DNA from 2 places in the Gorillibacterium sp. sgz306347 genome. Region 2 is predicted to be linked to the other one. Evidence: riboswitches for the same ligand, from Rfam matches in the RefSeq annotation. Region 2 holds a riboswitch; the other holds the start of a gene.
What was found. Region 2 has a riboswitch for FMN ahead of AC6I6H_RS07785 (DMT family transporter). Riboswitches for the same ligand answer to the same signal wherever they lie in the genome.

Region 1: another riboswitch for FMN. It lies ahead of ribD (bifunctional diaminohydroxyphosphoribosylaminopyrimidine deaminase/5-amino-6-(5-phosphoribosylamino)uracil reductase RibD); the one in region 2 lies ahead of AC6I6H_RS07785 (DMT family transporter).

What each region holds. Positions count from the first base shown of each region.
Region 1 is NZ_JCAPET010000018.1:81,560-96,920, forward strand. Features, by position in the region: gene AC6I6H_RS11655 (sensor histidine kinase) at 1-1,500, opposite strand, end outside; gene AC6I6H_RS11660 (response regulator transcription factor) at 1,500-2,216, opposite strand; gene AC6I6H_RS11665 (pseudouridine synthase) at 2,369-3,145, opposite strand; gene AC6I6H_RS11670 (spore maturation protein) at 3,263-3,796, opposite strand; gene AC6I6H_RS11675 (nucleoside recognition domain-containing protein) at 3,849-4,439, opposite strand; gene AC6I6H_RS11680 (D-alanyl-D-alanine carboxypeptidase family protein) at 4,482-5,795, opposite strand; partial or broken gene ytfJ (GerW family sporulation protein) at 6,170-6,560, opposite strand; gene fabV (enoyl-ACP reductase FabV) at 6,757-7,938, shown strand; gene AC6I6H_RS11695 (DUF2953 domain-containing protein) at 7,990-8,688, opposite strand; gene scpB (SMC-Scp complex subunit ScpB) at 8,892-9,680, opposite strand; gene AC6I6H_RS11705 (segregation and condensation protein A) at 9,649-10,467, opposite strand; gene ribH (6,7-dimethyl-8-ribityllumazine synthase) at 10,501-10,971, opposite strand; gene AC6I6H_RS11715 (bifunctional 3,4-dihydroxy-2-butanone-4-phosphate synthase/GTP cyclohydrolase II) at 10,979-12,235, opposite strand; gene ribE (riboflavin synthase) at 12,293-12,958, opposite strand; gene ribD (bifunctional diaminohydroxyphosphoribosylaminopyrimidine deaminase/5-amino-6-(5-phosphoribosylamino)uracil reductase RibD) at 12,958-14,115, opposite strand; FMN riboswitch at 14,289-14,475, opposite strand.
Region 2 is NZ_JCAPET010000010.1:61,438-76,798, forward strand. Features, by position in the region: gene pepF (oligoendopeptidase F) at 1-1,488, shown strand, start outside; gene AC6I6H_RS07740 (beta-propeller domain-containing protein) at 1,656-3,719, shown strand; gene AC6I6H_RS07745 (GNAT family N-acetyltransferase) at 3,799-4,383, opposite strand; gene AC6I6H_RS07750 (DUF92 domain-containing protein) at 4,398-5,147, opposite strand; gene AC6I6H_RS07755 (fumarylacetoacetate hydrolase family protein) at 5,324-5,989, opposite strand; gene AC6I6H_RS07760 (CapA family protein) at 6,055-7,440, opposite strand; gene AC6I6H_RS07765 (MFS transporter) at 7,623-8,807, shown strand; gene AC6I6H_RS07770 (MFS transporter) at 8,831-10,039, shown strand; gene AC6I6H_RS07775 (O-methyltransferase) at 10,224-10,970, opposite strand; gene AC6I6H_RS07780 (THUMP domain-containing class I SAM-dependent RNA methyltransferase) at 11,025-12,194, shown strand; FMN riboswitch at 12,285-12,435, shown strand; gene AC6I6H_RS07785 (DMT family transporter) at 12,586-13,548, shown strand; gene AC6I6H_RS07790 (DNA topoisomerase III) at 13,769-15,361, shown strand, end outside.

The sequences.
Region 1 (15,361 bases), on a different contig from region 2:
GTCCTCGTCGGCCAAAATCCGCTGGTTTTGGCTGGGACAAAGGTCGATCAGAAGATGCAGGGCCTGGTCTTTGGCCAAAGCCGCAAACTTCCGGTGGACCCGCGAGACCAGCACGTCCAGGTCCGTTTCCACAAAGTGAAACTGCATTTTGCCGGTATCCAGCTGTGCCAGGTCAAGCAGGTCGCGCACAAGCCGGCCCATGCGCAGCGACTCGTCGTAAATGATCTGGGCGAGCTCCTTGCGCTCCTCCGGCGTTCCCGCGATGTCGTCAATAAGCGCTTCGCTGTATCCCTGCAGCATGGAAAGAGGCGTTCGCAGCTCATGCGAGACATTCGCTACGAAGTCCTTGCGGAATTTGTCCGCCCTATACTCCTCGGTCTGATCCCGCAGCACCACGACGGCGCCGCGGACCGTTCCGCCGGTGTACAGCGGAGCCATAACAACCGACCAGACACGGCCCTCCACGTGCAGCTTGTCGGCCGCCTCCCGTTTCTCCTTGATTACAAGCTCCAGCAGATGCCGCAGCGGGCCCGGGACAAGCTGCCAGGGCTCTGCTGCATTTTCTAGCCGCACCGGTTCGTTCGAGCTTCCGTCGTCCTCCCGCTCCCCATAGCCGTGCCAATCCACCCGCGACCATTCCTGGAGCAGCTTGTCGCCTTCGGGATTAAGAAAAATGATGGTCCCGTCCACGCGGTACGAAATAACGGCGTCCCCCATGCTGCGCAAAACGCTGTCCAGGTTGTCCCGTTCCCGGTGCAGCTCGTCAATGGTCCGCTCCAGTTTGTCCGCCATCTGGTTAAAGGTGTGTCCCAGCTGGCCGATCTCATCGGAATAATCAAATTTGACGCGCTGCTTCAAATCGCCCGAGCGGATATTTTCGGCCGCTTTTTGCAGGAGAATGAGCGGGCGGTTCAACCGGCTGATCAGGAAAAAGGCAAACACCGTCGTCATGGTGAAGCCCATAATGCAGACATAAACAAACACCCGCTTCACATAGAACTGGGTGGTTTCGGTCCGCTGCTCGGACTGGTACAGAAGCAGGCTGTAGCGGACCGTCCCGCCCTCGCCTTGCAGCGGCTTGGCGATCAGGATATAGTCCCCTTCCGTGCCATCCGCGGCTGAATAACGGGCGTCGACCTGCCGACCGCTGTATACGGCATTCAGCTGCTCGTCGGTAAATAGCTCGGCCGCAGAGAACAGTTCTCCGTTCAGCAAAATCGGAGGAGCGGCCTGCGGAGCCTGGCCGAGATCCAATAAAGCCATCCCGGAGTCCTCCAGGGCCAGCATATCGCGGACCGCAGTCAGATAGACCGAGTCGTCCGTGCGACCGGCGATTTTTCCGGCCAGCTGTCCCGCCGTATTCTCCAGGCTGCCGGCCTGGTCCGGAAAACTGGTGTCAATGTAGCGAAAAAGAAACAAGCCCAGGATGATCAGCACAACTGCCACCAGTGCGATAATCGTCATCCAAAGCTTGCCGACAATACTGCGAAACAGGAACATTATTTGGGCACCTCGAGTTTATAGCCGACGCCCCAGACCGTGGTAATCATCGCCGCCGCGTCCGGGGATACCTTGTTCAGCTTTTCGCGAAGCCGCTTTACATGCGTATCCACGGTCCGCAGGTCGCCGAAAAACTCATAATTCCAGACATCCTTGAGCAGCTCCTCGCGGGAAAAGACCTTGTCCGGAGAAACGGCGAGGTAATGCAGCAGCTCGTACTCCTTAGGAGTGAGGGCGATTTCCTGGCCGCCCGCCATCACGCGGTGGGCGTCGTGCTCGATCAGCAGATGGGGGAAAACAATATTGTTGCTGGAGTTGGCTCCCTTCGAGAGGTAAGCGGTGGCCGAAGAGCGGCGCAAAATCGCCTTGACCCGGTAAATCACCTCGCGCGGGCTGAAAGGCTTGACCACATAGTCGTCGGTTCCCGCCTCAAAGCCCTGCACGCGGTTGGATTCTTCTCCTTTTGCCGTCAGCATAATGACCGGGGTCGCCTTGTACTGCCGCAGCCTTGCGCACACTTCCAGGCCGTCGATTCCGGGGAGCATCAAATCCAGCAGGATCAGATCGTAGTCGTGATCAACGGCTTTTTGCAGCGCGGTTTCCCCGTCTTCCGCTTCGTCGATGGCATACCCTTCTTTCTCCAGGTACATGCGAAGCAGGCGGCGAATCCGCTCTTCGTCGTCCACGACTAAAATGCTTTCCTTGTTCTCTGCCATTATAGATCCTCCCAGCGCTTTCCGGTTAAACTCCGGTGTATAAAAAAAGCGGAAAAGCCGTTAAGCGGCTACCGGACATCCGGTTCGGTGGGCTATCCGCTGTCGGATTGTAACAAAACCTCCCCTTATTATAGCGAATATTGGCGAATTCGTTAATTCTTTTTTTGAACCGGCGGAGCCTTCGGACGGCTGTCGGCGTTTTTCCCCGCCTCCAACGCCGATTGGGTCAGCAGCTCCACTTCATCCTTGCTCAGCGGCCGGAATTTGCCGCGCGGCAGCCCGCCGAGCTGCAGCGGTCCAAACTGGATGCGGCGCAGGCGGATGACAGGGAACCGGACACTATCAAACATCCGGCGCACCTGCCGGTTGCGTCCTTCGTAAATCGTAATGGAAATCACGGATTCGTTCTTCTCCGGGTTCACGTCATGGTAGTCCACAATGGCGGGCGCCGTCATCCCGTCCTCCAGCTTGACACCGGATGCCAGCTGTTCCAGCACGCTGCCGTGCGGCACCCCTTTTACCGTCGCCAGGTAGGTCCGGGGCACGTGATGCCGGGGATGCGTCAGCAAATTCGCAAACTCGCCGTCATTGGTGAGAATCAGAAGGCCTTCCGTATCGTAATCCAGCCGCCCGACCGGGTATACCCGCTCTTTGACGCCAGGCAAATAATCCGACACCACCTTCCGGCCCTTCGGATCTTTGGCGCTGGTAATCACGCCTTTCGGTTTATGTAAAAGCAGATAGGTCTTTCCTTCGCTTTGGATCGGACGGCCGTCCACCTTGATCACATCGTTCTTCGGGTCCACCTTGGCTCCGAGCTCGGACACAACTTCCCCGTTAACCTCCACCCGCCCGGCCGTAATGTATTCCTCGCATTTCCGCCGCGACGCGATGCCGGCTTGGGCCAGCACTTTTTGCAAACGTTCCATTTTGTCGGTTCACCTCATTTGTAATCATACCCATACGCGGTCGAAACCACAAGCCCGGCCTTCTTTGCCAACGCAAAGAAAGCCGGGCTTGAAGCGGGAGAAGGCCGGGCGAACCGATCAAGCAAAAACAATGGAGCAAACGATCACGGAAGCGATAAAGCCGACGGCGTCGCTGATCAGCCCAACCTTCAGCGCATAGCCCGCCTTGCGGATACCCACCGCTCCGAAATAGACGGTCAGCACATAAAGGGTCGTGTCGGTGCTTCCTTGAATGGTGGAAGCGATCCGGCCAATAAGGGAATCGGGGCCGAACTGACGGATCAAATCGGTCGTAAACGCGAGCGAGCCCGCACCGGTGATCGGCCGCAAAATCGCCAGCGGAAGCACTTCTCCGGGAATGCCGAGGCGATCCAGCAGAGGCCTCGCCAGACCGACCAGCAAATCCATCGCTCCGGATGAGCGGAACACGCTGATCGCCACCATCATGCCGACCAGGGAGGGGATAATGGAAACGGCGGTTTGAAACCCATCCTTGGCTCCCTCAACAAAAGATTCGTAAACAGGCACTTTCCGGAAGGCGGCATAAAGCGGAATAAACACAATAATCGCCGGGATTGCCCAGGCCGACAGAGCGGTAATGATCGGGTACAACGGCTCAGCTCCTCCCTATGCGAAATTTCTGCCAGGCGTTCGGCAGGCGATGTCAAGTTTTTCGGCGCAGCTCGCGCGCCCGGTAATACCGGTCGACCGCGATGGCCGCAAGCGTCGAAACCGCGGTAGCCAAAAGAGTTGTGCCGATGATGTCCGCAGGGCTGATGGAGTGGAAATTCATGCGGATGGCGATCAGTGTAGTGGGAATGAGCGTGATGCTGGAAGTGTTGAGCGCCAGCAGCGTGCACATGGCCGGGCTTGCTTTTTCCTTGTCGGGATTTAACGTTTGCAGCTCCTGCATCGCCTTGATGCCCATCGGAGTGGCGGCATTCCCCAGGCCAAGGAGGTTGGCGCTCATGTTTGACATGATGTAGCCGACAGCCGGGTGATTCGCCGGTACGCCCGGAAACAGAAAACGGACCACCGGGCGAAGCCCTTTGGCGATAATGCGCAAAAGCCCCCCCTCTTCGGCGATCCGCATGATGCCGAGCCAGAAGGTAAGGATGCTGACCAGGCCGAGAGAAACGGTCACGCCCGTTTCCGCGCCTTCGAACACGGCTTTGGTGACGGCTTCAATGTTGCCGTTTGCAGCCGCTACTCCAAAGCCGGTGACGATAAAAAACAACCAGATCAAATTCACCATGCGTTTCTCCGCCCCTTTGCGAGAACCTTGCCGTTATCAGCTTTAATTTTCGTTTCCGCCTGCCAGTGCCCGAAACAGCCCGGACAGGTTTGCCCAAAACCGGCGCACAAATCCCGTCTGCTCCATAAAGGCGCCGTCCGCCGAGCCGAGCGCTGCGGAATTCCCCGGGTTTCCTGGCTGGGGCTCTTCCGGTTTGAGGGGAACACTGCCCACCCGGGTCTCCCCAAACCAAACCTCCAGACGAGCCCGCTCGCCGAGCCGGTAATCGAGCGTATCCTCCGCTATCCGCTTCACTTCCCGGCGGAACAGGGAGAGCTCGCTGTCCGACGCGGGGTAGCGGATCGGCTGCGCCGCCGCGAACCCGTCTCCCGCCTTCTCCCCTTGCTCGACGATTGTGCGAAGGGGGTATTCGGCAAAGCCGTAATCCAGCATCCGCGCATGATCCGCCCAATCGTTGCCGTCATTCAGAGTAACCGCGGCCAATTGCTGGCCGCCGCGCGTAGCCGAAGAGACCAGACAGCGCCGGGCGATTTTGGTAAAGCCTGTCTTTACCCCATCCGAGCCGGGGTATTGCAGCAGCATTTTGTTTTTATTTTTCCATACGGTATCCCAGGGTTCATCCTCGCGGGAGACACGCTTGGTCTTTGTTTTGACAATTTCGCGGAAGGTCGGATTGCGCAGCGCATAAGCCGTCAGGCGCGCCAGGTCGTTGGCGGTCGAGTAATGCTCAGGGGCGTCAAGACCGCTCGGATTGGCAAAATGAGTGTTGGCGAGTCCGATTTCACCCGCTTTCCGGTTCATTAGAAGGACAAAGCCGTCCAGCGAGCCGCCCACATGTTCGGCGATAGCGGAAGCCGCATCGTTGCCGGAGCGGAGCATCAGCCCGTAAAGCAGGTCGCCGAGTCCGATCTCTTCCCCGAGCTTCAAGTATATGGAGGACCCTTCGACGCCGTAAGCGTTCCGGCCGACTTTTACATTGGATGACAAGTCACCCTCCTCGATCGCCACGATGGCGGTCATGATTTTCGTCAAGCTTGCAATCGGTAGCCGTTTGTCGCCATTCCGGCTGTAGACTATGCGTCCGGAGCTTACATCGATTAGCGAAGCCCCTTCGGCGCTGATGTCCACTCCCTTGGCGGCCGGTAAGCCGGACGAAACCGCTGCTTGTGAAGGGACGGCCGAATCCCCGGCGATTCCGGCGGACGGGCTGTCCGTTTGGGCAAAAACATCCATCGTCGCCGGTGCGGAAGCATAAGCCGCTCCTTCCGCTTTCACTCCCTCCTCCGATGAACCGGCCGGGACAAGAAGTCCCGCCGCCATTCCCAATGCGCACACAATCGAGACGGTTCGCCGCACTGCCTCCACTCCTCCGCGTTTTGGTAAAAGATATGCCCGTCCATGCGGGAACATGTCCGCAAAAAAAAGACCGGATGGCCGGATGGCCATACGGTCTTGGATCTTGCGTTAATTTTTGGAGGGTGCGCTTCGCACTGCTCAGGAATAACGGCCGTTGTTGCCGGAATTGGGATTCGATCCGGAAAATCCGCCGAAGCTGTTGCCGCTTTGGGTTCCCGTTCCGCCGCTCGTCAGGCCCGCGCCGGTTTGCTGTCCCGCACCGCTGCCCATCATGCCCGCAGTTGCACCGCCGGTCATGCCCGTTCCTCCGGACATTCCGGCGCCGCCCATCATGCCGCCCATGGGCTGTCCCATTTTTGCGCCTGCGGCGCCTCCCTGGAACATGCTTTGAATCCGGTCCACCACCTGAGGCGCCGAATCGATCAGGCGCTCCAGAATATGCGTTTGGTTGTCTAGCGGAACGACCTTGACGCCGGTTTTTCCGACCACCAGGAATGCAATGGGGTTAATCGATACCCCACCGCCGCTGCCGCCGCCAAAAGGCAATTGGATCTGCGCGTTTTTGGCGTCTTCGCCTTCCTCGCCGTTTTCAGTGGTGAAGTCGCTGCCGCCTGCGGCAAAGCCGAAATTGACGCGGGAAATGGGCATGATGACGTCGCCTTCCCCGGTTTCGATCGGATCGCCGACAATCGTGTTGACGTTAACCATTTCCGTAATTTGCTCCATGGCCGTTTTCATGAGGCCTTGAATCGGATGTTCTGTCACTGGATCTCCCTCCTGTTTGGTTCATGCTGTGGTGCCGGTATCCCGCTTAATTTCTCCGCAAACGGACAAAAGTATGTAAGCGTCCTTTATTCCTTCACTGGCCGAAAGACGGCATTCGGCTATTGCCCGAAGGCGATCCATGCTATAATAAATCGAATTTGCTTCTCGCATCACGGAGCATAAAGGAGCGTTGCCAATGATTATTCAACCGAAAATCCGCGGCTTTATCTGCACGAATGCCCACCCAGAGGGCTGCGCCGCCCATGTTCAGGAACAAATTGACTACATAAAAAGCAAACCGTCCGTAGACGGCCCGAAGCGCGTGCTGGTGCTTGGCGCGTCCACCGGCTTCGGCCTCGCCACGCGCATTGCCGCGGCCTTCGGCTCGGACGCAGCCACCGTCGGCGTCTTCTTTGAACGTCCGGCCGAGAAGGACCGCACCGCCTCCGCCGGCTGGTATAACACCGCGGCGTTCGAGAAAGCGGCCCGTGCGGAAGGGCTGGCCTCCTTCAGCATCAATGGAGACGCGTTTTCAAACGAAATCAAGCAGGAGACCATTCGCACCATCAAGGAAAATCTCGGACAGGTCGACCTGATCGTTTACAGCCTGGCCTCTCCCCGGCGGACCGATCCGCAAACGGGGGAAACGTACCAATCGGTTATCAAACCGATCGGCAAGCCGTTTGAGGACAAAACGGTCAATTTCATGACCGGGGCCGTCAACCCGATCACGGTGGCCCCCGCCACTGAAGAGGAAATCCGCCAAACCGTCGCTGTCATGGGCGGTGACGACTGGAGCCTCTGGATCGATGCGCTTCTGGAAGCGGACGCACTGGCGCCGGGCGCCGTTTCAATCGCTTACTCTTATATCGGTCCGGCGATTACGCATGCCATTTACCGGGAAGGAACCATTGGACGGTCAAAGGATCATCTGGAAGCAACCGGACGGCGTCTCGACGGCTTGCTGGCCGAAAAAATCGGCGGACATGCCTACGTTTCCGTCAACAAGGCGCTTGTTACGCAGGCCAGCTCCGCCATACCGGTCGTTCCGCTGTACATCTCGCTGCTCTTCAAAGTCATGAAGCAAAAAGGGATTCATGAAGGGACCATCGAGCAGATGCACCGTCTTCTGGCGGAGCGCCTTTACGCGGGAGCCGGTCCGGAGCTGGATGCACAGGGACGGATTCGGATTGACGACTGGGAAATGAGAGACGACGTCCAGGAAGAGGTTGCCGCTCTTTGGACGAAGGTAAACGCGGAAAACCTGAACGAACTGGCCGACATGGACGGGTACCGGGAGGATTTCCTCAAGCTGTTCGGCTTCGGTCTTGCCGGCGTGGACTACAACGCGGAGACGGAACCGGCTGCGGGCTGGTAAACGCCCCTCCCCTCCAACCGCATAGCCAAAAAACCATCAAGCGGATTCCGGTTATTGCCGGATCCGCTTGATGGCGTTTCGGAGCTTCTTCAAATCCCCAATGCTTCGAGCGCGAAGCAGCAGTCCAAACCCGGACGCCAAGGCCGACGAGGCACGGATGGAGAGATCGGCATGAAGCCGCGTATCGAATTGAACCCCGGCAAAATTGGGATGCACATTCATGCGGGGCTCCGCATCAAAATGGACGAAGCGGGATGCCTGCCCGACCAGCACATTTTTCATGCCAGCCGCAGACCCCGACAAAATGGCGGTGTATGCCGGATTGCCGCTGCCGACAGCCGAAAACCAGGTAAAGTCGGTGCAGCGGACATGTCCCAGTGTTCTTTTCAGCCACGCACCGTAGTGGAAAAAGTTCGTTTCGACCAGCTGCTTTATTTTTTGCCCCTTTTGCCAAAATCCCCGGTTCACCTCTTCCTTTCCTTCCGTTTCCTGCAACTGCCCGGGTCCAAGCTGACTTTTTCGGGCGGTGCTTAACCGGACCCCTTTCAGCAGCCCTTCAAAATCGATGACCGGTATCTCGTAATTGAACCGGAACAAGCCGAAAAACGCCGTCACTTGCATCCGAAAACGGTCGTTCTTCTCAACCCGGACATATTCCACGGTAATGCGGATCCGGCTGATCCACAGAAGGACCGCCACGATCAGAAGAATCAGCAAAAGACCCGCCACTGTCCAACCCGCCCAACCCATCGCAACCCCTCCATCCGGCGTTCTATCAAGAAAAGGCGCCCGCTTCGCACATTTTCACGGTATGGATTTTTAACCGGAAATGGCATTCACCGCGGCAGCCCGAGCAAGAAAAAACCCGTGGTCCTCAGCTGCCGAAACAGCGTCCAGACACACGGATTAGTATGCTCCGATCGGGGAATGCCATGCAGGAAAGGAAAAGTCCGTCAAACCGGTTTGTCATTTTCCGAAACGCCAATCGCTTCATCCGGTTCTTCTCTGCCTTCTTCCGGCGCTCCGCCGCCGGGCTCCCCTGTCCGGGCAGACCGGTCCTCTTCCTCCGGTGCCGCCAAAAGGCCGGGCTCCGCAAACAAGTCGGGTTCCTCCGGAACGGAAGGCCCGTCAACGGGACGAATCATATCCTCAAACGTCAGCTGTTCCTGTTCATTATCCAGGCGGTCGAACAGCATCCTCGCTTCTTCTTCCATGTTGTCCGAATGCTCAAAGAGCGAGGTATCGGGAAGCTCCCGCAGACTGGCCAACCCGAAGTAATCCAGAAACGCCTTGGTTGTGCCGTACAAGATCGGCCGGCCGACCGCTTCGGCGCGGCCCGTTTCCTCCACCAGCTCCTTGGCGACAAGGGTATGAAGGGCGCGTTCGCATTTGACTCCGCGGATTTCTTCGATTTCCACGCGCGTGATCGGCTGGCGGTAAGCGATGATGGACAGCGTCTCCAGCGCCGCCTGGGACAGCGACGACCGGTTGGGGGCTTCGGCCAGCTTTTCGAAATAAGGAGCGTGCGCCGGAATGGTGGTCATCTGGTAATTGCCCGCCCATTCGACAATCTGCACGCCCCGGCCGGCATCCTTCAGCTCCCGCCGGAGCAGCTCCACCAGCTCGCGGACCGAGCGGGTGTCCAGCTCCAGTACGTCCGCCAGCTGACGCGCGTCCAGTCCTTCATCGCCTGCCGCAAACAGCAGGCCTTCAATAATCGGTATCATCGGGTTCGGGTGCAACCGACGCTCCATCCTCTCTTGCCTGGATTACGATATCGTCAAACAAGCCGTGCTGGTAACAGACGATTCGCTTCATTTTCATCAACTCGAGCAGCGCCAGAAACGTAACCACCACTTCCTCGCGGGAGTAGTTGTCTTCCAGCAGACGGGTAAACAGCGCTTTCCCGCCTTCAAGCTCCAGCTGCCGGATTACCTGGCGGATACGGTCCTTGACCGATATTTCATCCCGCCGGATCCGGGCGACGGACTGCCGGACCGTCATCTTTTTGAGCGCCTTTTGAAACGCCCACATCAGATCGGCGGGCGCCAGGCCTTCTACGGGGTTTTCCTGCACGACGGGCGCGTAGGGGGCCAGATCGACCGGTTCCCGCGTGTAAATCAGGCTCCGCTCGACCTCCTTTTCCCGAAGATGCTCGGCAATCTCTTTGTATTTCTTGTACTCGATAAGCTGCCGGACGAGATCGGCGCGCGGGTCGAAATCCCCGTCATCCGGGAAATCCTCCCACTCCATCTCGATGACCGGAGGCTTTGGCAGAAGCATTTTGCTTTTGATGGACAACAGCGTGGCGGCCATAACCAGAAACTCGCTGGTCACGTCGAGCTCCAGCTCCTGCATCATCGCCAGATACTCCATATACTGATCCGTAATCATCCGGATCGGAATGTCGTAAATGTCCACTTCGTTTTTATCGACCAGATGAAGCAGCAAATCCAGCGGTCCTTCAAAGGTTTCCAGCCGGAAGGTGACTTTCGGATGGCCGACGGTTTCTTCCGTTTGTTCGTTCATGCGCGGTTCCCCTGTTCCGGCGGTCCTTTCGCGTCAGGCCTTCAGCCGATTGATAACGTTCGCCGTTTCGATAGCCGTCACGGCCGCTTCGTAGCCTTTGTTGCCGGCCTTTGTGCCGGCGCGCTCGATGGCTTGCTCGATGGAGTCTGTGGTCAGCACGCCGAAGATCGTCGGAACGCCGGTTTTCAGGCCGACGGCGGCGACGCCTTTGGAGACCTCGCTCGAAACATATTCAAAATGCGGCGTCGATCCGCGGATTACGGCGCCAAGTGCGATCACTGCGTCGTATTTGCCGCTTTCGGCCATTTTTTGCGCGACGAGCGGAATTTCAAATGCCCCCGGAACCCAGGCGACCTCGACATCCTCTTCGCCTGCGCCGTGCCGCTTCAAGCCGTCCAAAGCACCGGACAGCAGCTTGCTGACGATGAATTCGTTAAACCGGCCGACAACGATGCCATATTTCAGATTCTCGGAAATCAGATTGCCTTCGTACACTTTCACCATGGGACGATCATCCTTTCGGGAGTTGGGGTTCGTTTTGTTCCACAAACGTCAGCAGGTGGCCGAGCTTCTCCTGTTTGGTGTGCAGGTAGCGGGTGTTGTCCTCGTTTTCCTCCATTTGAAGAGGCACCCGTTCCGTCACCTCCAGGCCGTAGCCCTCCAGGCCTTTGATCTTGCGCGGATTGTTAGTCAGCAGGCGGATCTTGCGCACGCCCAGGTCTTTCAAAATTTGCGCGCCGATGCCGTAATCCCGCAGATCGGGGGCAAACCCCAGCTTCAGGTTGGCGTCTACCGTGTCCAACCCCTCTTCCTGAAGTTTATACGCCTTCAGCTTATTGATCAAGCCAATTCCGCGGCCTTCCTGCCGCATGTAAAGCAGCACTCCGGTGCCTTCCTGCTCGATCCGGCGCAGCGCCGCATCCAGCTGCGGCCCGCAGTCGCACCGGTGGGAGTGGAACACGTCGCCGGTCAGGCATTCCGAATGCACGCGGACCAGCACCGGCACGGAGCCGTCAATCGTTCCTTTGACCAAAGCCACGTGCTCTTTTCCGTCGACTTCGTTGGTATAGGCGACGGCGCGGAATTGTCCCGCGTCGGTCGGCAGCTTGATTTCGACTTCGCGGTGAATCAGGTTTTCCTTTTCGTTCCGGTACCGGATCAGATCGCGGATCGTGATGATTTTGAGTCCGTGCTTCTTGGCAAAACCCATCAGATCCGGCACACGCGCCATCGTGCCGTCTTCTTTGATGACTTCGCAGATGACGGCGGCCGGGTAAGCTCCGCTCATGCGCGCCAGATCGACCGCCGCTTCCGTATGGCCGGCGCGGCGAAGCACGCCGCCCTTGCGCGCGATCAGCGGAAAGATATGGCCGGGGCGGCGGAAGTCGCCGGGCTTCGCTTTCGGGTCGATCAAGCCTTGAATGGTGCGGGACCGTTCATAGGCGGAAATCCCCGTCGTCGTCTCGCTGTGATCGACGGAAACGGTAAAGGCGGTGCCGTGAAAATCCGTGTTGCGCTCGACCATCGGCTTCAGCTCCAGCTCCTGCGCCCGCTCCTCCGTTACCGGAACACAGACGAGCCCGCGCGCTTCCCGGATCATGAAGTTGATAACTTCGGGCGTCGCCCGGTCGGCCAGCGCAATCAAATCGCCTTCGTTTTCCCGGTCTTCGTCGTCCACCACGATGATGACCTTGCCTTGCATCAGCTCGTAAATGGCTTCCTCAATCGGATCGAAGCGGATCTCGGCTTGCTTGGTTTGATCTTCCATTCCCTACACTCCTTTGTTCAACCAAAATAACGGTTTTCTTCGGATAAATCATGAAGCTTACATGAATCCGTGCTCGGCGAGAAAGCCCGCCGTTACGCCGCCGGTTTTCCGGGCGCCCTCGGGAGCGTCGGCCGGGAAGCGAAGCAGCCGGTCGATGTATTTGCCGAGAATGTCGCATTCCACATTGACCGCATCGCCCGGATGCTTGTCGTCCAAGATGGTCTCTCCAAGCGTATGCGGAATAATGGAGACAGTAAAATCCGTAAGCCCCGCCTCCACCACGGTCAAGCTGATGCCGTCTATGGCGACTGAGCCCTGCGAGACAACGTAGCGGAGGATCGCTTTGTCCTCCGGCTCGATACGGAACACAACGGCGTTTTCTTCGGGCGTTCGCCCCTTAATGACGCCGGGGGCGTCGACATGGCCCTGCACGATGTGGCCGCCGTAACGGCCGCCCGCCGCCATCGCCCGTTCCAGGTTCACGCGGGACCCGGGAAGAAGCGTCCGCAGGTTGGAGCGGCGGTAGGTATTCGGCATGACGTCCATGGAGACGGTTTGGCTGTCAAACCGGATCACCGTCAAGCAGACGCCGTTGACCGCAATGCTGTCGCCGAGGCGTACATCCTCCAGAATCCGGGAGGCCGCGATGGTCAGCACCATTGCCTGCCCCTGCCGGCTGACCTTCTGGAGAAAGCCGATTTCTTCAATTATACCGGTAAACATCAGCCTTCCTCCTTTGCTTCGCCTTCATTCCCGGCTGTCACGGCTGCCGGAGCCTTCCATGCGTTGGACGGGTAACCGGTAACGCAAATGTCCTCTCCATAGGCGGACACCTCCGTCCGCTCAAGTCGAATCGCATCGCTCATCCGGTCGACGCCGGCAAAATCGAACAAGCCGGGCGCCCGTTCGCCGCCGACAATTTTCGGAGCGTAAAACAGCACCGCCTTGTCTACCAGCCCGGCCGCCAGCATCGCACCGTTCAGCCGGCCGCCTCCCTCAAGCAGCACCGAGCCGATCTCCCTGGCCCCCAGCTGGTCCATGGCGGCCGCAAGGTCGACCCGTTCTCCGCGGCCGCATAGCAGCACCTCCGCTCCGCGGGCTTCGAGCGCCCGCCGCCGGGCCGGGTCCGCGCCGTCTGCGGCCAGCACAAGAACGGGAGGCCCGCCATCCGCAAGCATGCGGGCTTCCGGCGGCATGCGAAGCCGCGAATCCGCAACCACGCGGATTGGAGACAGCGCCGGCACGGGCAGGCGGGTGGTCAGCAGCGGATCATCGGCGAGCACCGTTCCGACGCCGACCAGGATCGCCTGGTTGCGGTGCCGCAGCAAATGGACAAAAGAGCGGGACGCATCGCCCGAGATCCACTTGCTGTCCCCGCTTTCGGTCGCGATCCGCCCGTCCAGCGTCGAGGCCGACTTGAGCGTGACGAACGGACGGCGTGTTCGAATGTACTTGTTGAACGCTTCGTTCAGCCGCTCGGCCTCCTGCGCGCGGACGCCGCGGATCACTTCGATCCCGGCGTCCGCCAACCGCGCAAGCCCCTTTCCTGCGACCAAGGGATTGGGGTCGCTCGCGGCGACGACAACCCGGGCCACCTTCTCGGCTATGAGCCGTTCCGCGCAGGGCGGCGTTTTGCCGTAATGGCTGCACGGCTCCAGTGTGACGTACACGGTGGCGCCCTCCGCTTCCGGCCCCGCCATGTTGAGCGCGTGCACTTCCGCATGCGCCGTGCCCCGCTTCAGGTGCGCGCCCATGCCGACGATACGGCCGTTATTCACAACGACGCAGCCGACCGCCGGATTAATCTCCGTTTGACCGGAGGCCGCGGCCGCCAGCTGAAGGGCGAGCTCCATGTATGCTTCGTGGGTAAGGGCATTCATCCGTTCTCATCTCCGCTTGATTGGATTAGGGGCTTCCGCACAGGGGACGCAAAAAAGCCCCCGTCTTCGTTCGGGGGCATGATCATACAGAGATAGGGCCGTTAAAACCCGGCCTGAAAGCAAACGCGCCATGTGAAAAAGAGTACATTCCGGCGCCTGCTTCTGTTTGCTCCGTATTCCTTCTCTCATCCAGACTTTAACTGTCGGTTCCGGAGTTGCACCGGATCCACCGTTGATCGCCGCCTTGGTCAACAACCATCGCCAGCGAAAAACGGGTCACGGACTGGCACGCGCCAAAAGCCAAAGCTTCGCGCGCGGTTCACCGCCGGTAGGGAATTTCGCCCTGCCCCGAAGGAACGTCTTGTAACGCTTGAATAAATTTTACCCTCCGTCCGTAAAAATTGCAAGCAATCGGTCTCTCATATGACCTAAGTACAGCCCTGCCGCCCGAAACTCCAGCCGCCGGTTCCGCCAACAGACCAGCATTTCCTCACGTACCCTTCTACCTGAAAATAACGCAACGTCATCGTCTGTGGTGCCCGCCAGGGCATGGGTGGCTAACGGTTGCCACAGCGCTTATTCGCCCAAAAAACCCCTGTTTCCATTTCTAACGGTTGTGGGAGAGCTTATTTGCCCTCAAAAGACCAAAACTCCCCTTCTCCGAGCCAAATAAGCTCCGTGGCAACCGTTAGATTTTGAAACGTCTCGTTTTAAGCCAAATAAGCTCGCTGGCAACCGTTAGAATTTGTCCGGCTTCCGGCGCCCCCATGACCAAAGCTCCCGGCGCGTGATGGACATTGGACCACGGCATAGCCAAAAAATCCACCTTGAAATAACGCAACTTTATTTTCATTTTCTGTGGTGCCCGCCAGTGCATGGGTGGCTAACGGTTGCGAGAGGCCTTATTTGCTGAAATGAACGGAAAAGCCCCCTCAAATCATCCAATAAGCTCAATGATTGCTATGAACGTTTTTGTCAAGCGCTCCATAATCGGGGGCCCGAACGCATGGCGCGGGAGCAAATAAGCGAGCGACGGTCGGCACGCTGCTATCCGTGGGTTGGGTACCACATGGTATGCCTACGTCAAGGAGAGCGGGGGCCAGCTAGAAACGCACGTCTGGTAAAAACACCATGTGCAAACAGTTGACGCCCATTCTCTCCTGAACCTTCGTTTGCTCCCGGGCCACGCGCTCGGGCCTAAGCTTGTCAAGCGAGGTTCTTGACAAGCGACTGCATGGACGGACAC
Region 2 (15,361 bases):
AACGAGGCGCTGTCCTTCATCACGCCGGAAATTTTGGCGCTTTCGGACGAACAGCTGCAAACGCTGGTGAAAGCTCCCCAGCTCGCCCCGTACAAACGGACGCTCGACGAGATGATCCGCCAGAAGCCGCACGTCCTGAGCAAAGACCAGGAAGCGCTGCTCGCGCAGGCCGGCAACATCGCAGGCGCACCCGGCACCATTTTCAACATGCTGAACAACGCCGACCTCAAGTTCCCCAAAGTGAAGGACGAGGAAGGCAATGAGGTGGAGCTGACGCACGGCCGGTACATCCAGTTCCTGGAAAGCAAAGACCGCGAGGTGCGCGAAGCCGCATTCAAGGCCATGTACGACACGTACGGCAAACTGAAAAACACCATCGGGGCGACGCTGGCGTCGAACATCAACAAGAATATCTTTTATGCCCGCGCCCGCAAATACCCGTCCGTTCTGGAAATGTCCCTCTATGGCGACAAAATCCCGACCGAGGTATACACCAACCTGATCGAGACGATCCACGAATCCCTCCCCCTGCTCCAGCGTTACCTGAAGCTGCGGGAAAAGCTGCTCAAGGTCGACAAGCTGCACATGTACGATCTGTTTGCCCCGCTTGTCGAGGAGTTCAAGTGGGACATCACGTACGACGAAGCGAAGCAAATGGTGGCCGAGGCGCTGAAGCCGCTTGGCGGCGACTACCTGAAGGTGCTGGACGAAGGGTTCCAAAACCGCTGGATCGACATTTACGAAAACGAGGGAAAACGCAGCGGAGCTTACAGCTGGGGAGCCTACGGCACCCATCCGTACGTGCTGCTGAACCACAAGGACAATCTGAACAGCATGTTTACGCTGGCGCATGAGATGGGCCACGCCATGCACTCTTATCTGTCCGACACGAACCAAAGCTACCGCGACGCACAGTACACCATATTCCTGGCCGAGGTCGCATCCACGCTCAACGAAGCGCTGCTGATGGATTACCTGCTCAAAAAGACGGACGACCCGAAAGCCAAAATGTACCTGCTCACCTACTACGCCGACCAATTCCGGACGACCGTGTTCCGCCAAACGATGTTTGCGGAATTCGAGAAAATTACACACGAGAAGATGGAAGCCGGCGAGTCGATGACGCCGCAGGCATTCAGCAAGATTTACTACGACCTGAACGTTCTCTATCACGGCAAGGACATGGAGGTCGACCAGGACATCGAGATGGAATGGGCCCGCATTCCCCATTTCTACAACAGCTTTTACGTGTACAAATACGCCACCGGCTTCTCGGCCGCGACCAGCTTCTCCAAGCAGATTCTGGACGAAGGCAAACCCGCCGTCGACCGCTACCTCGGCTTCCTGAAGAGCGGAGGAAGCGACTATTCGATCAATATCCTGCAAAAAGCCGGCGTCGACATGTCCTCTCCCGAGCCGATCAAGCAGGCCATGGCCGTGTTCAAAAGCCTGATCGAGCAAATGGAAGAATTGACGAAGGACGCATAAGCTTCACAAGGAAACAGACAAAAGCGCAGCCTGCCCCGCCGATTTGCCGGCCGGGCGGGCTTTTTCACATCCGCCGCAAAAAGAAAAAATCCATAACTGGCAATTGAAACCTTTTTGCCGGATCGGACGTCTAAGGGGCAGCCAAGTCTTCGGAAAGGAAGATCCCTTTGAAAAAAATCGGTACGGCTTCCCTGCTCGCCTGCGTTCTGTTCTTCTCCGCCTTTTTGGCCGTCGGAGCGGACGAACCGCTCAAAGCGTCCCCTGCGGCGGCATACAAAATGAATCCGCGAGACGCGGAAGAGCAGGCGCTTCCGGCTGTCGGCTCGTTCAGCCAGCTCCGCAAGCTGCTTCGAAAAGCCTCTTCCGCCCCGGGTATCGGGTATGAGACCCTGGACGGGGCGGCGACAGGCGCCCAAGAGGCCGTCGTCGCCTCGTCCGCCAAAGGCGGAGAAAGCTCCTCCGCCCCCGCCCAATCGGCCGGCGGTTATTCTCAGACAAACGTGCAGGTGCAGGGCGTAGACGAAGCCGACCTGGTCAAGACGGACGGCGAATACCTGTATCAGGTCAACCGCAGCCGGATTGCGGTGGTACGGGCAGTACCCGCAGGAGGTATGACGCTTGCAAGCCTGATTCCTTTTGAATCGGGCGTTGTTCCGCTTGAGCTGTACCTGGATGGAAGCCGTTTGATCGTTCTCGCCGCCGCTTCCCATCCGAACGGGCCGGAGCCGGTCGGAGCAGCAGTCACAAGCGACCTCGTCCCCGGCTGGGGCACCTCCACCACCACTCTTGCCATCGTATACGACCTGACGGACAAATCCGCTCCGAAAAAAGTACGCGAGTTGGAGCTGCAGGGCCATTATCTGTCCAGCCGCAAAATCGGCGGCACGCTTTACCTGCTGGCCAACCGCTGGCTCGACCGCTACGCCATTACGGAGGGCGACCGGGAAGAAGACGCCGCCCTGGTCTACCGCGACACGGCGGTTTCGCCGGATTTCCGCAAGCTGGATTACGATCAGATTCGCTATTTTCCAGGGTCGGAGATGGACTCTTATTTGACGGTCGCCAGCCTTAACCTGGCGGAGCCTGACGAGGAAGCTCAAGTGGACGGTTATTTGGGGGCCGGGGAGACCATCTACTGCTCCACGGAAAACCTTTACGTCGCCTTGACCGCATACGACCGGAAATCCTGGCTGGACGGCGGACTGTTTTCGGGGCACAGAACCGAAGCACAAACGGAGCTTTACAAGTTTCGGCTTGAGCAAGGGGCGCTTCGCTTCAGCGGAAAAGGGACGGTTCCGGGCACCGTGCTGAATCAGTTCTCCATGGATGAACACGGCGGCTACTTCCGCATTGCGACAACGAGCGGAGAAGGCTGGGCCGCAGACGGCTACCGGTCCCAAAACAACGTCTATGTGCTGGACAGCAGCCTGAAAACGGCGGGCAAGCTGGAAAACCTTGCCCCTGGCGAACGAATCTATTCCGCCCGCTTTATGGGGAACCGCGCCTACCTGGTTACGTTTAAAACGGTCGACCCGCTCTTTGTGCTGGACCTGTCCGTCCCGGAAAAACCGGGCGTATTGGGCGAGCTGAAAATTTCCGGCTACAGCGACTACCTGCATCCCTATGACGAAACGCATCTGATCGGCTTCGGCAAGGACACGGTGGAAGCGGAGAGCGGCGGCTTTACCGGCGGCACCACCGCCTACTATCAGGGGATGAAAATCGCCCTGTTCGATGTCAGCGACGTCAACAACCCGAAGGAACTGTTCAAGGAAACCATCGGCGACCGGGGGACGGACTCTCCGCTGCTGCGCGATCACAAAGCACTTTTGTTCAGCCGGGAAAAGAACCTGCTGGCGTTTCCCGTCACCGTAATGAAGCACAAAACGGAAAACACGGCCGGGAAAGCCGGCCAAACCGGGAGTGCGGAGAAAACAGGTTCGGAATCCCGGGAGGAGGTTTCGCAATACGGGGCGTTTTCCTTTCAGGGGGCTTACGTTTATACGCTCGATTTGCAGAACGGCTTTCAACGGAGAGGGGCCATTACGCATCAATCGGAAAAGGAGCAGGCGGAGGCCCGGAGGGTCGGCTATTCCGAAGACGAAAGGAAAACCGTCGAGCGGCTCCTCTACATCGGAGACACCCTGTATACGCTGTCTTCTTCCGAAATCCGCGCCAGCGCGCTCGGTGATTTGCGGGAGCAAGGAAAGCTGATGATTCCCGGAGAATAATCAGTCAATCAAAACCAAAGAGCCCCGTTTCTCCCGCAAAAGGGGAAAGGGGCTCTTTGGTGCGGCTTCCCGCATAACGCTACAAGTCGTCTTCCTCCGCCGTGCGGGCAAACAGGTAGTGGTCCTCCCACTTGCCGTTGATGTATAAGTACCGTTCGGCAAGTCCTTCCCGGCGGAAGGCGGCTTTTTCCATGACGCGCAGCGATGCCGTGTTCCAGGGCATAACCGCAGCCTGAAGACGGTGCAGCCCCGCCTCGCGGAAAGCGAACGACGCGGCAAGCCGGACGGCCTGCGCGGCGAAGCCCTTGCCCTGATGGCGGACGCCGACGGAATAGCCGACGTTGGCGTTTTGCCAGACGCCGCGATGCACGGCGGACAGGCTGATCCGGCCCGCCAGCTCGCCGGTGTCCAGGCGGAAAATGCCGAATGTGTATTGGGTATCCTCCTCCATCAAGGCGGCGCCGCGCTCGATTTCCTCCTGCTGGGCCTCGAGGGTGTAGAATTCTTCCGGCCGGGCAGGCTGATACGTTTCGTAATGCATCCGGCTTTCCTGCCGCATCGCCAGCAGCGCTTCGGCGTCTTCCGGCAGCAGCGGCCGCAAAAAGACGCTTCCCTCCTCCGGCATAATCAGGCCGTCCGCTCTCCGACTGGTCCACTTGCTCATGCTGCTCTCCCCTTTCAGCCTAACCCCAGAAACCCGATTCCGGCGGCGATCACGCCCGCTGCAAGCGAGCTGACGACATTCACGGCGTCATTGTTCATCCAGCGGATGCCGCGGACAAAGTCGGCCGGCTTGCCGCAGTGAACGCGGCGCTCCACCAGGCGGCCGCAGGACCGGCAGCGGTACATGCGCTGAACGGTGGCCCCGAGCAGCGAATCGGCAAAAGCCCCGGCCGCGCCGGCGATGAATGCGGCCGCCAGCAAAAGCGCGCCCGTGCGCAGCCAGCCGGCAAACGAACCGGCCAGCGCCGCATCCGCCGCGGTCAACACAACCGCCGCCAGGCCGATAAATAAACCGCCTGCCGCGGCAGCCGCGGAGCCGAGCGCCGATACGCCGCCGGAGGTCCCGGCCGGAACCGGCTTGCCGGTCAGAATCGACCGGGGCGGCTTCCTGCTGAGACCGCCGACCTCGGTTGCCCAGGTATCGCTGGTTACGGCGGCCATCACGCCGACAAACGCGAAGAGCCAGACCGGATCGGGCCGCCACGCCCATACCAGGCACAGAAGCGCACCCGGCAGGCCGTTGGCGAACACCTGGCCGGCGTCCCGGGTTCCGGTTTTCTCGTACCCTTCCTCGGCCTTCGCTTTCCGTTGCCTTTTCCAGAGGGACAACGCTGTCGAGGAAGCAAAGAAGGCGATCAGCGTGCCGAACCAGACCGTGCGGCCGAAGGCATAAAGCAGCGTTCCGATCAGAATGGAGGCGAGCACGCCGGACAAGGTCAAAGCGCGTTTCCGGTACGCATAAGCCCCGATGCCCATGCTGCCCAGCAGGCCGATCGCCCAGGCCCAGCTCCCTCCCGGCAGCACGGGGCCAAACATCCGGTTGACGGCGTCCGCCGCGTCAAGCAAGCCCGTCCATCCGGCCGAATCCGCGCGGACGGGAATCAACGGCCGGTCCCTTCCGGTGTGCCGCCGTCCGCCAGAAGAGCCGTAAACGCTCCCGCCGGCTTCCGGTCCCAGAACAGCTCGAAGCGGTCGCCGTTCCCTACCGGTCCGACTCCCGCCGGCGTACCGGTAAAGATCAGGTCGCCCGGCCCCAGGCCGTAATGCTCCGCGATAAAGTCGACCAGCGTTTGCGGCGAAAAGATCATGTCGCTCATCCGGCCTAGTTGAACCTGCTCCCCGTTCTTCCGGAGAGAAAACGGAGTATCGAACGCGGAAGCGCCGGGATAAGGACGGAACGGCCCGATCGGAGCCGAATTCCGGAAGCCTTTGGCCGCCAGCCACGGATGGCCCTTCGCCTTCAGCACGTCCTGCACCGAGCGAAGCGTGAAATCAATCCCGAGGGCCAACGCATCCACCAGGTCATCCGTTTTAATGCCGGCCTCGTAAGGACGGCCGACGCGAAGCACCACCTCGGCCTCATAGTGCACGTCCCCCCGGTTTCCGGGCAGTGCAAGGATGCCGCCGTCCGCCGGAACAACGGCATGCCCCGGCTTCATGAACAGCATCGGGCTGTCCGGAACGGCATTGCCCAGCTCCTCGGCGTGGAGCCGGTAGTTTCGGCCTACACAATAAACAGTTCGGATTTCCGGATTCGACGTTTGCATCGTTTGTGTCTCCTTTTGCGGGCCGTTTCGCCGCGCACGGTTTGTGTTGCTGTCCTACAGCTGCCTTAACGCCGTCCGGTCACAATCTGGCCGTCCTTCAGCACGCTGGCCCCGAACGACATTTCGGTCAGCCTTTTAAACAGAGCCTCCGCTTCCGCTTCGGTCATCACCTTCGGCTGAGCGGCTTTGGTGAGAACCGGCACCGCATTCACGGCGCACTCTCCTTCCCTCGTGCAGGACGCCTCCAGAATTAAGCTGTCCCAGGTTTTCGGCGTGTTGTTGGTGGTGAAAATAAAATTGCCCAGGCTGTACGCGATCCATTTGCCTTTGTAATTTTCGAACCCCTGGAGCACATGCGGATGGCTCGCGACCACAAGATCCGCCCCGGCGTCGATATACCGGCGGGCCAATTCCTTCTGGTAAGGCTCCGGAAGATCGTTGCGCTCCACGCCCCAGTGCGGAATCACGACCACGAGATCGGCTTGCTTCGCCGCTTTTTGGATGGCCTCCACAGGCAGCGTGTGGTTATAGGTATCCGCCACGCCCGGAGAGGAAGGCCCCGCTTTCCAGGATTGCTCGGGAACGACGCGGCTGAAGCCAAGGAATGCGATGGTCATCCCTTTTTTCTCCAGGATCACCGGCTGGAACGCCTCGGCGGCGTTATGTCCGGCGCCTACATACGGGATGCCTGCCCCGCTCAAATGATCGAAGGTATCAAGCAGCCCCTGCTGGCCGTAATCGAGAATGTGGTTGTTGGCCAGATTGACCAGGTCAAAGCCCGCCTTTTGGAAAGCCGGCAGCACCTCCGGCGAGGAGCGGTAGACGTATTCTTTTTGCTGCTTGGTGCCGCGTTCCGTAATCGGCGTTTCCAGATTGGCGATGGTCAGGTCGGGCCGCTGCAAGTAGGACAGCACCTGTTTATACGGGTAGTCGTACCCGTTTTGCGCCAGCAGCTTTTCCACGGTGCTCCCCAGGAGAACATCTCCGACAAACGACATCTGAATCCGGTCGGGATCGGTAAAAACGCCCGGGTCGTAAGGAACCGCAGGCGCAGCGGACGTCCCGCCGTCTCCCGCGGTACCGGCGGTGTCCGGGGAAGCCGTGCTGCCGGCGCTTCCCGGACTTTCCGACGGCGAACCGGCCGATGGCGCCTCCGTCGGGCTGGCCGCGGGCGTCGGCTCCACGGACGGTTCCGCGCTGGGCGGCAGCGTAGCGGACGGGGCGGCGGTCGCCGGCGGCAGGGTGGCGGCAGGCGCCGGCGGAGCGGCGGACTGTCCGGCCGCCGCCGTCGGCGAAGGCTGCGGCGCCTCCGCCTGCCGGGAATCGTTCCAAAGCCCGCGCACCGCCCAAACGATCAACACGGTGGCGGCCGCGGCGGTCAAAAGCAGCAAGCGGAACCGGCGCTGTTTCTTGCGCTTGCGGTTCACGCGCGACATGTTCGAAGATGGCATGGTTCAGAACCCCTTTATCTATGTATGAGTCAGTCGGAATGATTCCGCAACGGAACCATTATAGCAAACAAATCACCTCCCAACCACGCAGGCCGCGCCCTTCGCGCCGGGATACCGGGTGGCAATTGCAGGCCGTTTGCGTTACAGTTAAAGAATCTTGTCCGAAACGGGGTACCCTGATCATGAAAGCCGCCGCACCCGCCGCCTTTTCTCCGACCGGCCGGGACCATCTTGTTTTTGTGCTTGTCACACTGTGCTATTGGGCCTCCATGTACAGCTATGTTCCGGTACTGCCGGATTATCTGCAATCGCGCGGGCTGTCCCTCTCCTATACCGGAATTGTGCTGGGCAGCTACGGGCTCGTTCAGCTTTTTTTGCGTTTGCCGCTGGGCATCGCCTCCGACCGCCTGATGAAGCGCAAACCGTTCATGCTGCTCGGGCTGGCCTCCTCGGTCGCAAGCTGCCTGATTTTCACCCTGGAAGGGGCGGCATGGCCGCTTGCCGCACGCGCGCTGGCCGGCGTCTCCGCTTCGGCCTGGGTGGCGTTTACCGTGCTTTATTCGGCCTATTTTACCGCTCATGAAACGGCCAAGGCGATGGGCAGCATCTCCGTCATCACCGCCGTAGGCCAGTTGGCCGGGATGACCGGCAGCGGCTGGCTCGCCGATACCCGGGGGTATCCGTTTCTGTTCATGCTTGGCGCGGGACTCGGCTTGGCGGGACTCGCCGGCCTTGCGTTTGTAAAAGAGCCCGCGGGCGGCGTCGTCCGGGAGCCGATCCGGCTTGCCGGGCTGAAGCGTGTCCTGACGCCGTCCCTGATCTCCGTTTCGGTGCTGTCGATCCTGGCGCACAGCATTCTTTTTATCACCATGTTCGGGTTTACCCCGCTGCAGGCCCAGGCCCTCGGCGCCAGCAAATCCGATCTGATCTGGCTGGTATGTGCTTTTATGATTCCGCACGCGTTCGCCAATTTCGCCAGCGGCCGCTGGATCGCCCCCCGGTTTGGGGCCCGGAATACGCTGCTGGCCGGATTTCTCGCCAGCGCGGTCTGCACGCTGCTCATTCCCGCCGTCCCGGCTTACGGGGTACTCGCTCTGACGCAGGCGGTCAACGGCTTCAGCCAGGGCCTCTATTTCCCGCTGTTCCTCAGCCTTTCCATCCACGGCGTGGAACACGAGAAACGGGCAACCTCCATGGGCTTCTACCAGGCGGTTTATTCGCTCGGCATGTTTGGAGGCCCGTTTCTCGCCGGCTGGATGAACGATTCGTTCGGCCTCGCGAGCGGCTTTTACCTTGGGGGCGGAATCGGCTTGGCCGCCGCCGCTTTTTGCCTGATCCTGTACCGCAAGTCCGTCTTGACCGAATAAGGAAACAAAGGGAGTCCTTCTCAATGGAAAAATGGAAAGTCAATCTGTCCGTCCTCTGGCTGGGGCAGTTTATTGCGCTGGCCGGCACAACGATGGTCACGCCGTTTCTGCCGCTTTACCTTCAGGAACTCGGCATGAGCGATCCGCATGAGGTGGCCATCTGGTCCGGGCTGATTTTTTCCGCCAACTTTGTCACTTCGTTTATCTTTCAGCCGATCTGGGGAGGGGTCGCCGACCGGTACGGGCGGAAGCTGATGCTGCTTCGCTCCGGCTACGGCATGGCGATTGTCATCGCCTGCATGGGCTTTGCCACCAACGCCTGGTGGCTTCTGCTGCTGCGGCTGCTGAACGGCACCATCTCGGGCTTTGTCCCCGCGTCGGTGACCGTTTTGTCGGCCAACACGCCGAAGGAAAAGATCGGCTTCGCCATGGGCATGCTCCAGTCAGGCGGCGTGGCGGGCACGATTCTCGGCCCGCTCATCGGCGGCCTGCTGGCCGACGTGATCGGCTACCGGCACATTTTCTTCCTGACCGGCGGGCTGCTTGTTGTCGCATCCCTGCTCATTACGTTCCTGCTGCACGACAATTTTGACCGGAAGGCCGCTTTGAAGCAGCCGAAAATGTCGCTTTTCCAAAGCTTCCGCGAGCTTTCCCATGTCCGCGAGCTGCCCGCGCTGTTCTCGGTGACGTTTCTGTTCCAGTTCGCGCTGCTCGGCCCCTCGCAGCTTCTGCCGCTGTTTGTGCAGGACCTGCACGGACAAGCCGAAAACCTGGCGTTCTTCGCCGGCCTGGTCAGCTCCGCAAACGGGATTTCGAACATGATTGTCTCTCCGTTCCTCGGCAAGCTCGGGGACCGGTTCGGCTCGCAGCGGGTGCTGAACCTCTGCCTGATCGGCGTCGCCTGCTCTTTTATCCCGCAAGCGTTTGTAACCTCCGTCTGGCAGCTGTTTGCCATGCGCTTCGTCCAGGGCATGTTTATGGGCGGGCTGCTGCCCTCGGTGTATACCCTCATCCGCAAATATACCCCGGAGGGCATGGAAAGCCGGTCCTACAGCCTGAACACGAGCACGCTCGCCCTGGGCAATGTGCTGGGCCCGATCACAGGCGGGTTAATTTCCCCGCTCTATGGAATTCAAGGCGTGTTTCTCGTATCCGCCGGCCTCCTGCTGCTCAACGCGCTTTGGGTGCGCCGGTCCCTGAACCGGCCGAATCGCGCGCAGCGTCCGGCTTGATCCGGCTTCCGTAAACGAAAGGCCGTCATACGCGGCGTCCTTCCTGAAATAACGTTTCGGGCCGGCCATATGTTGCAGGCCATTTCCTTGCTGCCCGTCCCTCGCATCGTCATCCGCAGTAAGCGGCAAAAAAACAGGAGCATCCGAACGTCATCCTTCGATGACGCCGACGCTCCTGTTTTTGCTAATGCGGCAGAATGGAAGTTGCGACCGTTCGCCGTTCCCCCTTCACCCGGGCGATCGCAAGCCCGTCATAACCGGGCAGCAGCGTGCTCTCCAGCCGCGGGTCCGAGGCGACCCGCTCGTTGAACAGCCGGATGCCGCGCACGCCCGGTCCGTCGCTTGCCGGGTCCAGCGTCTTCCCGTGCAAAAAGCAGTTGTCTCCGACGATGACTCCGCCCGGACCGGTCAGCCGGATCGACCATTCGAGGTAGTCCGGCGCCTGGATTTTGTCCGCGTCGATAAAAACCAATTCAAACCTGCGGCCCTCGTCCGCCAGCCGTTTCAGGCTTTCCAGCGCGTCGCCGGTGCGGTATTCGACATTTCCGGCAAAACCGGCCCGTGTCAGCTGCTCCAGCGCGACCCGGGCGAATTCCTCCTTCAGCTCCAGCGAAACAAGCCGTCCGCCGGACGGAAGACCGCGCGCCAGGCAGATGCCGCTGTAGCCGCCGAGCGCTCCGATTTCCAGCACCGACCGGGCGCCCGCTATTTTCACCAGCAGCGTGAGCAGCCGTCCATAGCCCGGCGAAACCGAAATCTCCGGCATGCCGTTTTGCCTGACGGCTTCAAGCGCTTCCTCCAGCTGTTCATCGCGCGCATATAGGGAATCCGCGTATCGTTCCGCTTCCTTGCTGTCCATTTTCCTGTGCCACTCCCTTGTCTGATCCGCCCGCTTCCGCCGATGTTTGTCATCCGTGCAGGCTTTGCCTATACTCTAACTATACAAGATTGCCACCCAAAACAGAAAATGAAACGGAGCTAACCGATGAACATGCAATTGATCGCCACCTGCCCCATGGGGCTGGAAGCCGTGGTCGCCCGGGAAATCAAGGAACTGGGCTATACGGATTCGTTCACCGAAAACGGACGGGTCACCTTCAAGGGAGACGCGGACGCCGTCTGCCGGGCCAATTTGTGGCTGCGGTCCGCGGACCGGATTCTCGTGAAAATGGGCGAATTCCCGGCGCGGACCTTTGACGAGCTGTTTGAAGGCACCAAAGCGCTGGACTGGCCGGACTGGATTCCCGGTGACGCGGAGTTTCCTGTCGAAGGCCGCTCGCATAAATCCCAGCTGTCCAGCGTTCCCGCCTGCCAAGGCATTGTCAAAAAAGCCGTCGTCGAAAAAATGAAATCCCGCTACCGTTCCGACTGGTTCCCGGAAACGGGCGCGCGGTACGTGATCGAGGTCGCTCTCCTGAACGACATTGCCACGCTGACCATCGACACGACCGGCCCGAGCCTGCATAAGCGCGGCTACCGCAAGCTGGTCACGGAAGCCCCGCTTAAGGAAACGCTCGCCGCCGCGATGATTCTGCTCAGCCGCTGGACGCCGGACCGGCCGTTTTACGACCCGTTTTGCGGCTCGGGCACTCTTCCCGTCGAGGCGGCGATGATCGGCTGGAACCTCGCGCCCGGCCTGCGGCGCTCCTTCCCCTCCGAGCATTGGCCGATTATCGGCGACAGCGCCTGGGAAGAAGCCCGCGACGAGGCCTACGATTCCGTCCGGGATGATGTGCCGCTCGACATTCGCGGCTCCGACATCGACCCGGCCGCCATCGAGGTCGCCCAGGCGTCCGCCCGCGCGGCGGGGCTGTCGAAGGAGCTGCGCTTTTCCGTGGAGCCGGTTTCGTCCGCAAAGCCGCAGGGAGAAAGCGGCTGCCTGATCACAAACCCGCCCTACGGCGAGCGCCTAGGCGACAAAGACGAAGCGACCGTCGCCCTGCGCGGGCTTGGCTCGATGATTCAGCGGCTGGACAGCTGGTCGGTTTTTGTGCTGACGCCGAGCAAGCAGCTGGAGCATTACTTCGGAAAACCCGCCAACAAAAAGCGCAAGCTGTTTAACGGCCGGATCGAATGCGCCTATTACCAGTTTTTCGGCAGCCGCCCTCCCCGCACACCCGGTTCCGAGGGCTCCAAAAACCCGGCGGAAAGCTGATTTCGCTGCCTGATTCGCCGCTTGTGACAATGTTCACAATTTTGTCCTTGACTGCGCGGGGATTTGGAGTAGAATCAAAAGAAAACGAATAAGGATCTTCGGGGCAAGGTGAAATTCCTGACCGGCGGTGAGCGTGCGATCGAAGCGCGCAAAGCCCGCGACCCGTATTCCTCTGCAGGAATGCGGCTGACCTGGTGAAATTCCGGGGCCGACGGTAAAGTCCGGATGGAAGAAGATCGGAGACAGACATGCGCGCGTTTTTTGAAACACTCGCCGCACGTTTCTTTAATCCGGCCCCCGTACGTCGAATTTTTCGACTGCGGGGGTTTCTTGGTTTGACGGGTTCCTTGTTCGCAAGAAGGAGACAAACGAAGTGAGCGCAAATGTCAACATGGGTACGGAGATGGCGGTCGGAAAACCAAGGTTTAAATTCGGAGCCGGCAGCGGGTTTTGGCTGGTCGTGCTGGGAGCGGCGCTTTGGGGCGTAGACCCGCTGTTCCGGATCATTCTGCTGAAGGCGATGACGCCGGCGCAGATCGTTTTGCTGGAGCATGTGCTGATCGTGCTGTTCGTGATACCGATGATCTGGAAACGGCGGGGTGAGCTGCGGGGACTGCGCGCCAAGCACATCGCCGCGCTGCTCTTCCTTTCCTGGGGCGGCTCGGCGCTGGCGACGCTGCTGTTTACAATGGGCCTGCAATCGGGCAATCCCAACGCCGTGCTTCTCCTGCAAAAGCTTCAGCCCCTGTTCGCGATCCTCATGGCGCGGATGCTGCTGAAGGAAACGCTGCCCCGCCGGTTCGGTCTTTTGCTTGTCCTCGCTTTGGCGGGCACGTACCTGCTGACCTTTGGCTTTACCCTTCCGTTCGGCCACTGGAACGATTTTGCGCAGATCGGCAGCCTGATGTCGCTTGGCGCAGCGGCGCTATGGGGCGGATCAACCGTCATGGGCCGGCTGTCGCTCGGCAAGCTGCAGTACGAAACCGTCACGTCCCTCCGGTTCATCCTGGCGCTCCCCTTCCTGTTTGCCATTACGTGGAGCCAGGGCGCAGCCTGGAACCTGCCGGAAGGCTTCGGCGCCAACGCCGCCGTTTTCATTAATTTGATCGGGCAGGCGCTCCTGCCGGGGCTGCTGGGCATTCTTGTGTATTACAAAGGACTCTCCACCATCAAAGCTTCGGTCGCCACTCTGGCCGAGCTCAGCTTTCCGATGGTCGGGGTCGTCATGAACTGGATCATTGTCGGGCAATGGGTCAAAATCCACGAAATCGCCGGGTTTCTGCTGATCTGGACCGCCCTGTTTATCATTTCCCGCCAGAAGGACGCTGCCGCCCCGCTGGCAAATGCAGCCTGAGGCTGCGAGGCCCCTCCTATAAAGCGCTGCATGCCGACCGCCTCCCTGTCCGTGACCGGGACGGCGGGCGGGCTTTTCCCGGCCTCCCGTTTCGTGGTATTCTTATAGCGATTGAACCAAGAAGTTTAACGAGTCTGTCAAGACTGCGAATGACCGGAACGAAGCGGCCCGCCACGATCCATCCGCGGGCCTCTTTTATGCGTTCGGAAAGGAATCGCCGATGAAAACCTTTGTTTTGGCCGAAAAACCGAGCGTCGCCAAGGAGATCGCCCGGGTGCTCGGCTGCACGAACAAGCAAAAGCATCATTTTGAAGGCCCGCGCTATGTGGTCACCTGGGCGCTCGGCCATCTGGTTACCCTTGCCGAGCCCGAGGATTACGACCCCAAATGGAAAACGTGGGAGCTGGAAAGCCTTCCGATGCTGCCCGAGCCGATGAAATTGAAAACGATCCGGGAAACAAGCCATCAGCTTCGCGGCATCCGCGAGCTGAGCCGCCGGTCCGATCTGACGGACCTGGTCATCGCCACCGACGCCGGACGCGAAGGCGAGCTGGTGGCCCGCTGGATCATGGACCAGATTCAGTGGAAAAAGCCGTTCAAACGGCTCTGGATTTCCTCGCAGACGGACAAGGCGATCCGGGACGGCTTCGCCGCGCTCAAGCCGGGCAAGGATTATGACCGGCTGTTCCGCTCCGCCGTCTGCCGGGCGGAAGCGGACTGGCTGATCGGCCTCAACATCACCCGGGCGCTGACCGCCAAGCACGGGGCGCAGCTGGCTGCCGGACGGGTGCAGACGCCGACGCTCGGCATGCTGGTGCAGCGGGAAAAGCAGATTAAGAGCTTTCAGCCGGTGGAGTACCGCACCGTGGAGGCGGATCTCGGCTCGTTCAAGGCGCAGTGGAGATGCCCCGAGAACGGAGAAGCCCGCCTCTTCGACATTCCCAAGGCCGAGCGGATTGCGGGCGGCCTCGGCGGCAAAACGGCGGAGGTGATTGCCGTCAAGACAGCCGAAAAAACGATTCCCCAGCCGCTCGCTTACGATCTGACCGAGCTGCAGCGGGACGCCAGCAACCGGTACGGCTTTTCCGCCAAGCAGACGTCCAATGTGCTGCAAAAGCTGTACGAGCAGCACAAGCTTGTCACCTATCCGCGCACCGATTCCCGGTATTTGACGCAGGATATGGCGCCGACGCTGAAGGGACGGCTGGAAAGCGTCGCCGTCGGCCCTTATTCCGCGCTGGCCCGGCCGCTTCTGGTCAAACCGCTCCAGGTGACGAAGCGCATAGTGGACTACAGCAAGGTAAGCGATCATCACGCCATCATCCCCACCGAGCAGTTCGTCAATCTGAACGCGCTGACGGCTGAGGAACGGAAGCTGTACGACCTGATCGTCCGCCGGTTTATCGCGCTGTTCTATCCGCCCTGCCGGTATGAAGAAACCACGCTGACGCTGGAAGCCGGCGGCGAGCGGCTGTACGCATCCGGCCGGATCATCCGCGAGGCCGGCTGGAAGGACGTGTACGGCGAACGCGAGCTAACCGACGCCGACGAGGAAGACGGCAAGCGGCCGGACGGCGAGCCGCGCTCCGATTCCGGCGGCCGGCAGCAGCGGCTTCCCGATGTGAAGCGCGGCGACAAGCTGCCGGTCAAGCGCGGCGTGCTGAACCGCCGCTTCACCGAGCCGCCCGCCCGCTTCACGGAAGCGGCGCTGCTCGGGGCCATGGAGAAGCATGGCCTGGGCACGCCGGCAACCCGCGCCGACATCATCGAGAAGCTGCTCGGCACGGATACGATCGAGCGGCAGGGCGCGTCG